One region of the Citrobacter enshiensis genome, then DNA from elsewhere that is predicted to be linked to it. Evidence: predicted binding sites of a transcription regulator. Region 1 holds the regulator's gene; the other holds the start of a gene.
What was found. Region 1 encodes LexA, which represses DNA repair genes until DNA is damaged. Its sites were predicted from a motif close to TNCTGTATGTACATACAGNA; they were not measured.
Positions count from the first base shown of each region.

Region 1 (5,029 bases):
CGTGCGTTGAAGTTGAAGCGTGTCGCCATCCTGATGAGTGCCAGCACGATCATTCGATTCTGGTGAAGAAAAAACCGCGTTAAGCAGGTTGGGCGGCAAAACCGCCCAATGGACTGTACATCCTTGTACTTTCGGGTCACCGCGGCTGATTACCAGCGGTATTTATTACGCGTTTCCCAGTCGCTCACTTCCTTTTCCGCCTTGTCTCTGGCGTAACCGTAACGTTCCTGGACCTTACCGACCAACTGGTCGCGCTTACCTTCAATGACCGTCATATCATCATCGGTCAGCTTGCCCCATTGCTCTTTCACTTTCCCTTTGAACTGTTTCCAGTTACCGCTGACTTCGTCTTTATTCATCATCGAGTCCTCATGATTAGTGGTGATTAGCGATATTGCTTCGCCCAAATACACTACGTTTTCTGCTGGACGTGAGATTAATTGTAGTCAGTGATCCCATGTTCATTTTGATATTCGGAACTTTTAACCATCACGCTCGGGCAAACCAGGTTCCATGCCGCCAGTGACGTCGCCAGATCCAGGCCAACGAGAGTCCACGAAGCGCCAGAAAAACGGCTAACGCCAGCCACAGTCCATGATTGCCGAGCCAGGGCAACGCACACAGCGTGAGGGCAAATCCCAGCGCCGCAACGGCCATACTGTTGCGCATTTCCGCCGCACGCGTCGCCCCGATAAACATGCCATCCAGCAAATAACACCAGACACCGATTAACGGCAACACCACCTGCCAGATAAGGTAGCGATCGGCCAAAAGTTGAATTTGCGGCAACGACGTCAGCAGCGCGATGATGTGCTCGCCCGCCAGGGCATAAACGAGGGCAAAGAGCAGCGCCACAATCCCTGACTGCCGACATGCAGCACGCCAGACATCCAGCAACTGGCTGCCGTCACGCGCGCCATACGCCTGCCCGGAATGCGCTTCGACAGCATAAGCAAATCCATCAAGGGCATAGGCGGTAAAGGTCAGCAGGGTCATCAGAACAGCGTTCACCGCAATGATGTCGCTGCCCAGCCGCGCGCCCAGAACCGTGATCGCACCGAAGCACAGTTGCAACAGCAACGAGCGCAGCATGATGTCCCGGTTAAGCGCCAGCAAGCGGCGGAAATTCCCCCGCCAGGCGTGTTTCAGCATCATGGACGACACGCCGCGCAGAGGAAGAACCTTGCGCACCATCATCAGGCCAAGCAGCAACGTGGCATATTCTGCGATCACCGTCGCCAGTGCTGCGCCCTGCACGTTCATATGCAAGCCCATCACCAGCCACAGATCGAGCACAATATTGAGGATGTTGCCGACAACCAGCAGGATCACCGGCGCACGGGCATACTGAACGCCCAACAACCAGCCAAGCAGAACCAGGTTCGCCAGCGATGCCGGGGCGCTCAGCCAGCGGATCTCCAGAAAACGTCGCGCCTGTACCAGCACCGCTTCATTTCCACCGACGATATGCAATGCAAGATCGATTACTGGCGTACGGAACAACGCGATTAAGGCCCCCGCTCCCAGCGCCAGAATCAGTGGCTGCACCAGCGCGCGCGCCAGTGCCTGGGGGTTTTTGGCGCCAAACGCCTGAGCCGTCAGCCCGGTGGTGCTCATGCGTAAGAAGAGCAACAGCATAAAGAGAAAACTGGTTGCCGTTGCGCCCACGGCAACGCCGCCCAGATACACAGGGCTGTCCAGATGCCCAATGACCGCAGTATCCACCAGTCCCAGCAAGGGAACGGTGATATTGGAGAAGATCATCGGTAACGCGAGACGCCAGAGCGCTTTGTCGGAAGAGGTAAAGAAAGGCATGCAGGAAAGCCTGAGCAGGAGTTAAAACAAACAGTGGCGCGAGATGCGCCACTGTATCAAAACAATATTACAACCACTCACCGTTGCGGATGACACCGACCGCCAGCCCTTCAATCGTGAAGTTTTGCTCGCGCAGGTCAACCACGATCGGTTTGAATTCACTGTTCTCTGGCAGAAGCTCGATTTTATTGCCCTGTTTTTTCAGGCGTTTTACGGTGACTTCATCGTCAATACGCGCCACGACCACCTGGCCGTTACGCACGTCCTGGGTTTTGTGTACCGCCAGCAAATCGCCGTCCATAATCCCAATATCTTTCATCGACATACCGCTGACGCGCAGCAGGAAATCGGCATTAGGTTTAAACAGCGACGGGTCGACTTGATAGTGGCCTTCAATATGCTGCTGTGCCAGAAGGGGTTCCCCTGCCGCCACGCGGCCCACTAAAGGCAGCCCCTCTTCTTCTTCCACCAGCAGACGGATACCGCGAGAAGCACCGGAGACAATCTCAAGGACGCCTTTACGTGCCAGCGCTTTCAGGTGTTCTTCAGCCGCATTTGGGGAACGGAACCCCAAACGCTGCGCGATCTCCGCACGCGTCGGTGGCATGCCTGTCTGGCTGATGTGATCCCGAATGAGATCGAACACCTCTTGCTGCCTGGCCGTTAACGCTTTCATTCCGCCCCCTGGGTGTATATACAGTTATGCTGTGAGTATATACAGTTAAAGGCGATTTTGGAACCACAAACAGCACAAAAAACAAGAGATTTATCGGATTATGGAACCCTTATCGAAAATGCGACCACAGCAGGATTCCCCAGGTGATCATCGCGACAAAGATCGACAGCAATACTGCCGCCGACCCCATATCCTTCGCCCGCCCGGAAAGCTCATGGTATTCAGAGCCAATGCGGTCAACCACTGCCTCAATCGCGCTGTTGAGGATTTCCACTATCATCACCAACATGACAGAACCAATCAACAAAACACGCGTGATGGCATCCACATCCAGCCAGCAGGCAATCGCTACCCCCAGCAGTACAGCAACACTTTCCTGACGAAATGCTGCTTCATTAATCCATGCAGCACGAAAACCTTTCCAGGAATAACCAGCAGCTTTAATAATTCGGGTAAGTCCAGTGGTATTATTGGCCATCAAAAGAACCTTTTTGCATTATCAGCGTCAATGACATTATATCGTTAACCCACGAAATTCGGGTTACAGCGGCGCGAAGTATGACGGGATACACCAGAAATTCGCTAGACTTTCTGATATCCTTGCAGCGCATTTGCATTATTAACCAGAGGCTTTACATCGTTTATGTCTGGCTGGCCACGAATTTACTACAAATTACTGAATTTACCATTAAGCGTACTGGTAAAAAGCAAGTCTATTCCAGCGGAACCCGCTCCGGAATTGGGGCTCGATACATCTCGTCCCATTATGTACGTTTTACCGTACAACTCAAAAGCGGACTTGCTGACGCTGCGCGCCCAATGCCTGGCGCACGATCTCCCCGACCCGTTAGAGCCGTTGGAGATCGACGGAACTCTGCTGCCGCGTTATGTGTTTATTCACGGCGGCCCGCGCGTATTCACCTACTACACGCCGAAAGAAGAGTCGATCAAACTCTTTCACAATTACCTCGACCTTCACCGCAGTAATCCAGACCTGGATGTACAGATGGTGCCGGTATCGGTGATGTTCGGCCGCTCTCCGGGGCGTGAAAAGGGTGAGGTAAATCCCCCTCTGCGTATGCTGAACGGCGTACAGAAATTCTTTGCCGTCTCCTGGCTGGGACGCGATAGTTTTGTCCGCTTCTCGCCTTCCGTTTCCTTACGACGGATGGCTGACGAGCACGGAACCGACAAAATTATTGCCCAAAAACTGGCGCGTGTGGCGCGAATGCATTTCGCCCGTCAGCGTCTGGCGGCGGTCGGTCCGCGTCTGCCTGCCCGACAGGATCTGTTTAACAAGTTGCTGGCGTCAAAAGCCATTGCTCGCGCGGTAGAAGACGAAGCGCGCAGCAAAAAAATCTCTCATGAAAAAGCGCAGCAGAACGCTATTGCGCTGATGGAAGAGATTGCCGCCAACTTCTCCTACGAGATGATCCGCCTGACCGACCGCATTCTGGGTTTCACCTGGAACCGACTGTATCAGGGGATCAATGTCCATAACGCAGAGCGTGTACGCCAGTTGGCGCACGATGGGCATGAAATCGTCTATGTGCCCTGCCACCGCAGCCATATGGACTATCTGTTGCTCTCGTACGTACTCTATCATCAGGGGCTGGTGCCGCCGCATATCGCTGCCGGTATCAACCTGAACTTCTGGCCAGCTGGCCCGATTTTCCGCCGCCTGGGCGCGTTCTTTATTCGTCGAACCTTTAAGGGCAACAAACTCTACTCCACCGTCTTCCGCGAATATCTCGGCGAGCTGTTTAGCCGTGGTTACTCCGTTGAATATTTTGTGGAAGGCGGGCGTTCCCGTACCGGCCGTCTGCTGGATCCGAAAACCGGCACCCTGTCGATGACCATTCAGGCGATGCTGCGCGGCGGTACGCGTCCGATCACTCTGGTACCCATTTACATCGGTTACGAGCACGTGATGGAAGTGGGAACCTACGCCAAAGAGTTGCGTGGCGCGACGAAAGAAAAAGAGAGCCTGCCGCAAATGCTGCGTGGCTTGAGCAAGCTGCGTAATCTGGGTCAGGGCTACGTCAACTTTGGCGAACCGATGCCGTTGATGACGTACCTGAATCAGCATGTTCCTGAGTGGCGTGAATCTATCGATCCGATCGAAGCCGTGCGTCCCGCCTGGCTGACGCCAACGGTCAATGGTATCGCTGCTGAGTTGATGGTCCGCATTAACAAAGCGGGCGCGGCAAACGCCATGAACCTGTGTTGCACCGCGTTGCTCGCATCCCGTCAGCGTTCGTTAACGCGTGAGCAACTGACGGAGCAGCTCGAGTGTTATCTGGATCTGATGCGCAATGTCCCGTATTCCACCGACTCTACGGTTCCTTCGGTCAGCGCCAGCGCGCTGATTGACCACGCGCTGCAAATGAACAAGTTCGAGGTCGAGAAAGATACCATCGGCGATATCATCATTCTTCCGCGCGAGCAGGCGGTACTGATGACTTACTATCGCAACAACATTGCGCATATGCTGGTTCTGCCTTCACTGATGGCGGCCATCGTGACACAGCATCGCCG
Region 1 covers NZ_CP119862.1:4,520,950-4,525,978, forward strand. The annotation lists gene zur (zinc uptake transcriptional repressor Zur) at 1-83, shown strand, start outside; gene P2W74_RS21525 (CsbD family protein) at 150-359, opposite strand; gene dinF (MATE family efflux transporter DinF) at 490-1,815, opposite strand; gene lexA (transcriptional repressor LexA) at 1,883-2,491, opposite strand; gene P2W74_RS21540 (diacylglycerol kinase) at 2,601-2,969, opposite strand; gene plsB (glycerol-3-phosphate 1-O-acyltransferase PlsB) at 3,135-5,029, shown strand, end outside.

Region 2 (5,029 bases), 1.5 Mb from region 1:
GCGCTTCAGCAGATTTACTGAAAACGCTGGGATTTTTACTCGCAAACTTACGCGCGATAGATGCGCAGCTGGCCACGATTGAATCTGAGCAGGCACAGGCGGCGCCTCGCAATGAATCAGAGAATCAGCTGGCAGACGATAGCCCGCACGGATTCAGCGATACCTGGCTACGGTTGAGCCGCAATTTCACGCCGGAGTCCGCCCTGTTTCGTCACGCAGTAAGAATGTCGTTAGTGCTCTGCCTGGGCTATGCCCTGATCCAAATTACCGGAATGGATCACGGTTACTGGATCCTGCTTACCAGCCTGTTCGTGTGTCAGCCAAACTATAATGCCACCCGACATCGCCTGGCGTTGAGGATTATCGGCACGTTGGTGGGTGTCGCCATTGGTTTGCCGATTTTGTGGTTCGTTCCCTCCCTCGAAGGGCAATTAATTCTGCTGGTGATTACAGGCGTGCTGTTTTTCGCTTTCCGCAATGTGCAGTATGCCCATGCCACGATGTTCATTACCTTACTGGTATTGCTGTGCTTTAACTTGCTGGGAGAAGGTTTTGAGGTCGCTCTGCCGCGTGTAATAGATACGCTCATTGGCTGTGCCATCGCGTGGGCTGCCGTCAGCTTCATCTGGCCAGACTGGCGTTTTCGCAACCTTCCGCTTGTCCTGGAACGCGCGACGGATGCAAACTGCCGCTACCTGGATGCGATCCTCGAACAATATCACCAGGGCCGTGATAACCGACTTGCCTACCGTATTGCCCGCCGGGATGCGCACAATCGCGATGCGGAACTGGCATCGGTGGTGTCAAATATGTCGAGCGAGCCCGATGTCACCGCAGAAACCCGCGAGGCTGCGTTTCGGTTACTCTGCCTCAACCATACTTTTACCAGCTATATTTCCGCGTTAGGCGCTCACCGTGAACAGTTAACCAATCAGGAGGTCCTGACCCTGCTGGACGATGCGGTATGCTATGTCGATGATGCGCTTCATCATCAACCCGCAGACGAACAACGGGTACATCAGGCGCTTGAGGGGCTAAAACAGCGGATTCAGCATCTGGAGCCTCTCCCGGACAGCAAAGAACCGCTTGTCGTACAGCAGATTGGGCTGCTGATCGCGCTGCTCCCTGAGATCGGACGTCTGCAACGACAAATAACGCAATTGCCGTCTACTACCCCTGCTCTGTCGTAAGCGACTGAACCCAGTCTGCAAGCTCCTGGCGGCGTACCGCCGGGAGCGCGGCTTCATGTACCCCGAGAATCGCCCCTTCCAGAGAATAGAGAATTTTCACCGTCAGAGATTTATTGAGATGACGAAGCCTCAGCCAGCTCATTTTCGCCCCCAGATTCCGTAATGTGCTCTCGTCTTTAATCCCTGCTTCGTTCAGAAGGATCTCCAGATGAAAGGTCATGTTGGGTAAATCCTTCAGACGATGTTGCGAAAAGCGGGAGTTTTTTTCCTTCACCGCCGCCTCCAGTGAATACTGTGACAAACGCACCAGTTGTTGCTGGTCGCACCACAGGCTTTCATCCACCCGATAATAGTGGAGCATAACCGGACGTCCACGCTTCATAAACGTCAGCCAGACAGGCGGATGTTTCACACAATACTGTACACTTTGCTCGCAGGCACGAAGGTATAACTCCCCATTAGCGACCATCGCAAAGACAGTATCCCCAATACTCAAACTGTAACTGCCAAACAGCGAGCGGTAGCCAATCGTGCCCAGTGAAGCCAGGTATTCTTGAGATTTATAGATTCGACCATAAGAACGCGCTCTCATAAAAATCCTTTTAAATCATAAACTAAATAAATAATTAGTAGTAACAGCTCCGTTAATGACGAAAATAGGCAACTTATTCTAAAGGGGCAAGATGAATTTTGTTTTTACTGCGACGACGAATAAAAATTGCGAGTCTGTTTCCGAAAATTAGGTTGATCTTTATTGGTCGCAGGGTTACTGTATATCCATACAGTAACTCACAGGGCTGGATTGATTATGTACACATCAGGTTATGCAAATCGTTCTTCGGCGCTCTCTTCCACTTCAGGTCGAATTGCGCGTGTCTCTTCCGAGAACTCCACCGCAGGGCTTATCAGTGAAGTGGTCTACCGCGAAGACCAGCCCATGATGACCCAATTACTGCTCTTACCTCTTCTGCAGCAACTGGGGCAGCAATCGCGCTGGCAGCTCTGGCTGACGCCACAGCAAAAACTAAGCCGGGAGTGGGTGCAGTCAGCCGGACTTCCCCTCACCAAGGTGATGCAAATAAACCAACTCTCGCCGTGCCATACGTTAGAATCAATGATTCGGGCATTGCGCACAGGAAACTACAGTGTCGTGATCGGTTGGTTGTCGGATGAATTGACAGAAGAAGAGCATACGCAACTGGTAAAAGCTGCCGATGAGGGAAACGCCATGGGATTTATTATGCGTCCGGTGCGCGCACACTCCCTTGCCCCGAGACAGCATTCCGGGCTAAAAATTCACTCTAATTTGTATCATTAAGTAAATTTAGGATTTATCCTGGATTTTTTTTTCATGCCTTACCGGCGAATTGAAGTCTAAGGCTTTTTTGGTGCGAACGCTTGCCAGAAGCGGTTTCAGCGATTTTTGTTGCTCAATTTCTCATCTCAAAATGTTAAATAATGTGTATACAAGCCTTTTTTTTTCATATGCCTGACGGACTTCACACTTGTAAGTTTTCCACTACGTTGTAGACTTTACATCGCCAGGGGTGTTCGGCCTAAGCCGCAGATTCGGTAGATTAACTATTGAGCAGGTCCCCCGGTGAAGGATTTAACCGTGTTATCTCGTTGGAGATATTCATGGCATATTTTGGATGATAACGAGGCGCAAAAAATGAAAAAGACAGCTATCGCGATTGCAGTGGCACTGGCTGGTTTCGCTACCGTAGCGCAGGCCGCTCCGAAAGATAACACCTGGTACACCGGTGCTAAACTGGGCTGGTCTCAGTTCCACGATATTGGCAACAACCAGATCAACAACAACGGTTCTACTGAAGAAAGCCAGCTGGGCGCAGGCGCGTTCGGTGGTTATCAGGTTAACCCGTACGTTGGTTTCGAAATGGGTTATGACTGGTTAGGTCGTATGCCGTACAAAGGCAACACTCAGACCGGCGCTTTCAAAGCTCAGGGCGTTCAGCTGACCGCTAAACTGGGTTACCCGATCACTGACGATCTGGACATCTATACTCGTCTGGGTGGTATGGTTTGGCGTGCAGACGCTAAAAACAACACTGGCTTCAAAGACCACGACACTGGCGTATCCCCAGTATTCGCAGGTGGTGTTGAGTACGCAATTACTCCTGAAATCGCTACCCGTCTGGAATACCAGTGGACCAACAACATCGGTGACGCTAACACCGTTGGTGGTCGTCCGGACAACGGCCTGCTGAGCGTAGGTGTTTCCTACCGTTTCGGCCAGGGTGAAGTTGCTCCAGTCGTAGCTCCGGCTCCGGCTCCGGCTCCAGAAGTACAGACCAAACACTTCACTCTGAAGTCTGACGTTCTGTTCAACTTCAACAAAGCAACTCTGAAACCAGAAGGCCAGCAGGCTCTGGATCAGATGTACAGCCAGCTGAGCAACCTGGATCCGAAAGACGGTTCTGTTGTTGTTCTGGGCTTCACTGACCGCATCGGTTCTGACGCTTACAACCAGGGTCTGTCCGAAAAACGTGCTCAGTCCGTTGTTGATTACCTGATCTCTAAAGGTATTCCTTCTGACAAAATCTCTGCACGTGGCATGGGCGAATCCAACCCGGTTACTGGCAACACCTGTGACAACGTGAAAGCTCGCGCTGCACTGATCGACTGCCTGGCTCCGGATCGTCGTGTTGAGATCGAAGTTAAAGGTATCAAAGACGTTGTAACTCAGCCTCAGGCTTAAGTTTCCGTCTAATAAAAAACCCCGCTCTGCGGGGTTTTTTTTCGCCATGCTGCTGTTCTCAGAACACGCCGGCAGAGTCACACGCTATTCTTTACCCAATAGGGCCTGCAGATCCTGCTTCAGCGTAGACATCTGACTGGCATACTTCTCTTTGTGCTCCGCATCCTCAATCAGCTGCACTATCGTTTCTGAAAGCGTTTTGCCACGGCGCTGCGCAAGTCCAGCCAGACGTTGCCAGACGATAAATTCTAAATCGATCGATTTCTTGCGCGTATGCTGATGCTCAGCATTAAAGTGTCGTTTGCGTCGTGCCCGTATCGTCTGTTTCATACGATTTTGCAGCGCAGGATTCATATGCCCTTCAATCCAGGTATTGACCCGAACCGGTTCATTCTCGAGGGTTAGCAACAAATCGACGGCCTCTTTGGCAGCGCTGGCCTCCACGTAACGGGTAATCAACTCCCCTTCGCGGTGCTTTTTGACCAGATACTTCCACTTCCAGCCGCTTTCAAGATTTTCAAGTTGTTGATATTTCATTGCGATCTCAATGTTACCGTGTAACTCTTATCAGAATATCAGCTTTTTAGGTATCTGAAGAAAAGAATATCCAGCCTGTGAACTGTCGCGCGTCATACTGCGTGTTTCCGTTCGCTTTCCACGTGTGCAGTGTTGCCTGTTACGGTATAATCGCGTTTTTTACAACAGACTAAAAAACCTCAACTTTGACCATTACGAAACTTGCATGGCGTGATCTGGTTCCTGATACCGACAGTTATCAGGAGATATTTGCACAGCCACACTTTACTGACGAAAACGACACCTTACTCAGTGATACTCAACCGCGATTGCAGTTTGGTCTGGAGCAACTTCTCCAGCCCCGTGCATCGTCATCTTTTATGCTGGCAAAGGCCCCGGAAGAGCTTGAGTATATCAATCTCCTGGCCGATGCAGTCCGAACGCTGCACACCGACGACGGTAAGTTGACCGGCGGTCATTACGAGATTTCAGGTCATCACATTCGTTTTCGCGAAGCAGAAAAAGCAGAAGACAATTTTGCGACGTTAACTCAGGTGGTCAGTGCCGACTGGGTTGAAGCCGAACAACTGTTTGGCTGCCTGCG
Region 2 covers NZ_CP119862.1:3,026,335-3,031,363, forward strand. The annotation lists gene yccS (YccS family putative transporter) at 1-1,190, shown strand, start outside; gene P2W74_RS14705 (TfoX/Sxy family DNA transformation protein) at 1,171-1,782, opposite strand; gene sulA (SOS-induced cell division inhibitor SulA) at 1,999-2,508, shown strand; gene ompA (porin OmpA) at 2,863-3,909, shown strand; gene matP (macrodomain Ter protein MatP) at 3,994-4,446, opposite strand; gene P2W74_RS14725 (Lon protease family protein) at 4,632-5,029, shown strand, end outside.
Region 2: a site for LexA is predicted at 1,958-1,977, ahead of sulA (SOS-induced cell division inhibitor SulA). Genes of this name have one in related genera too.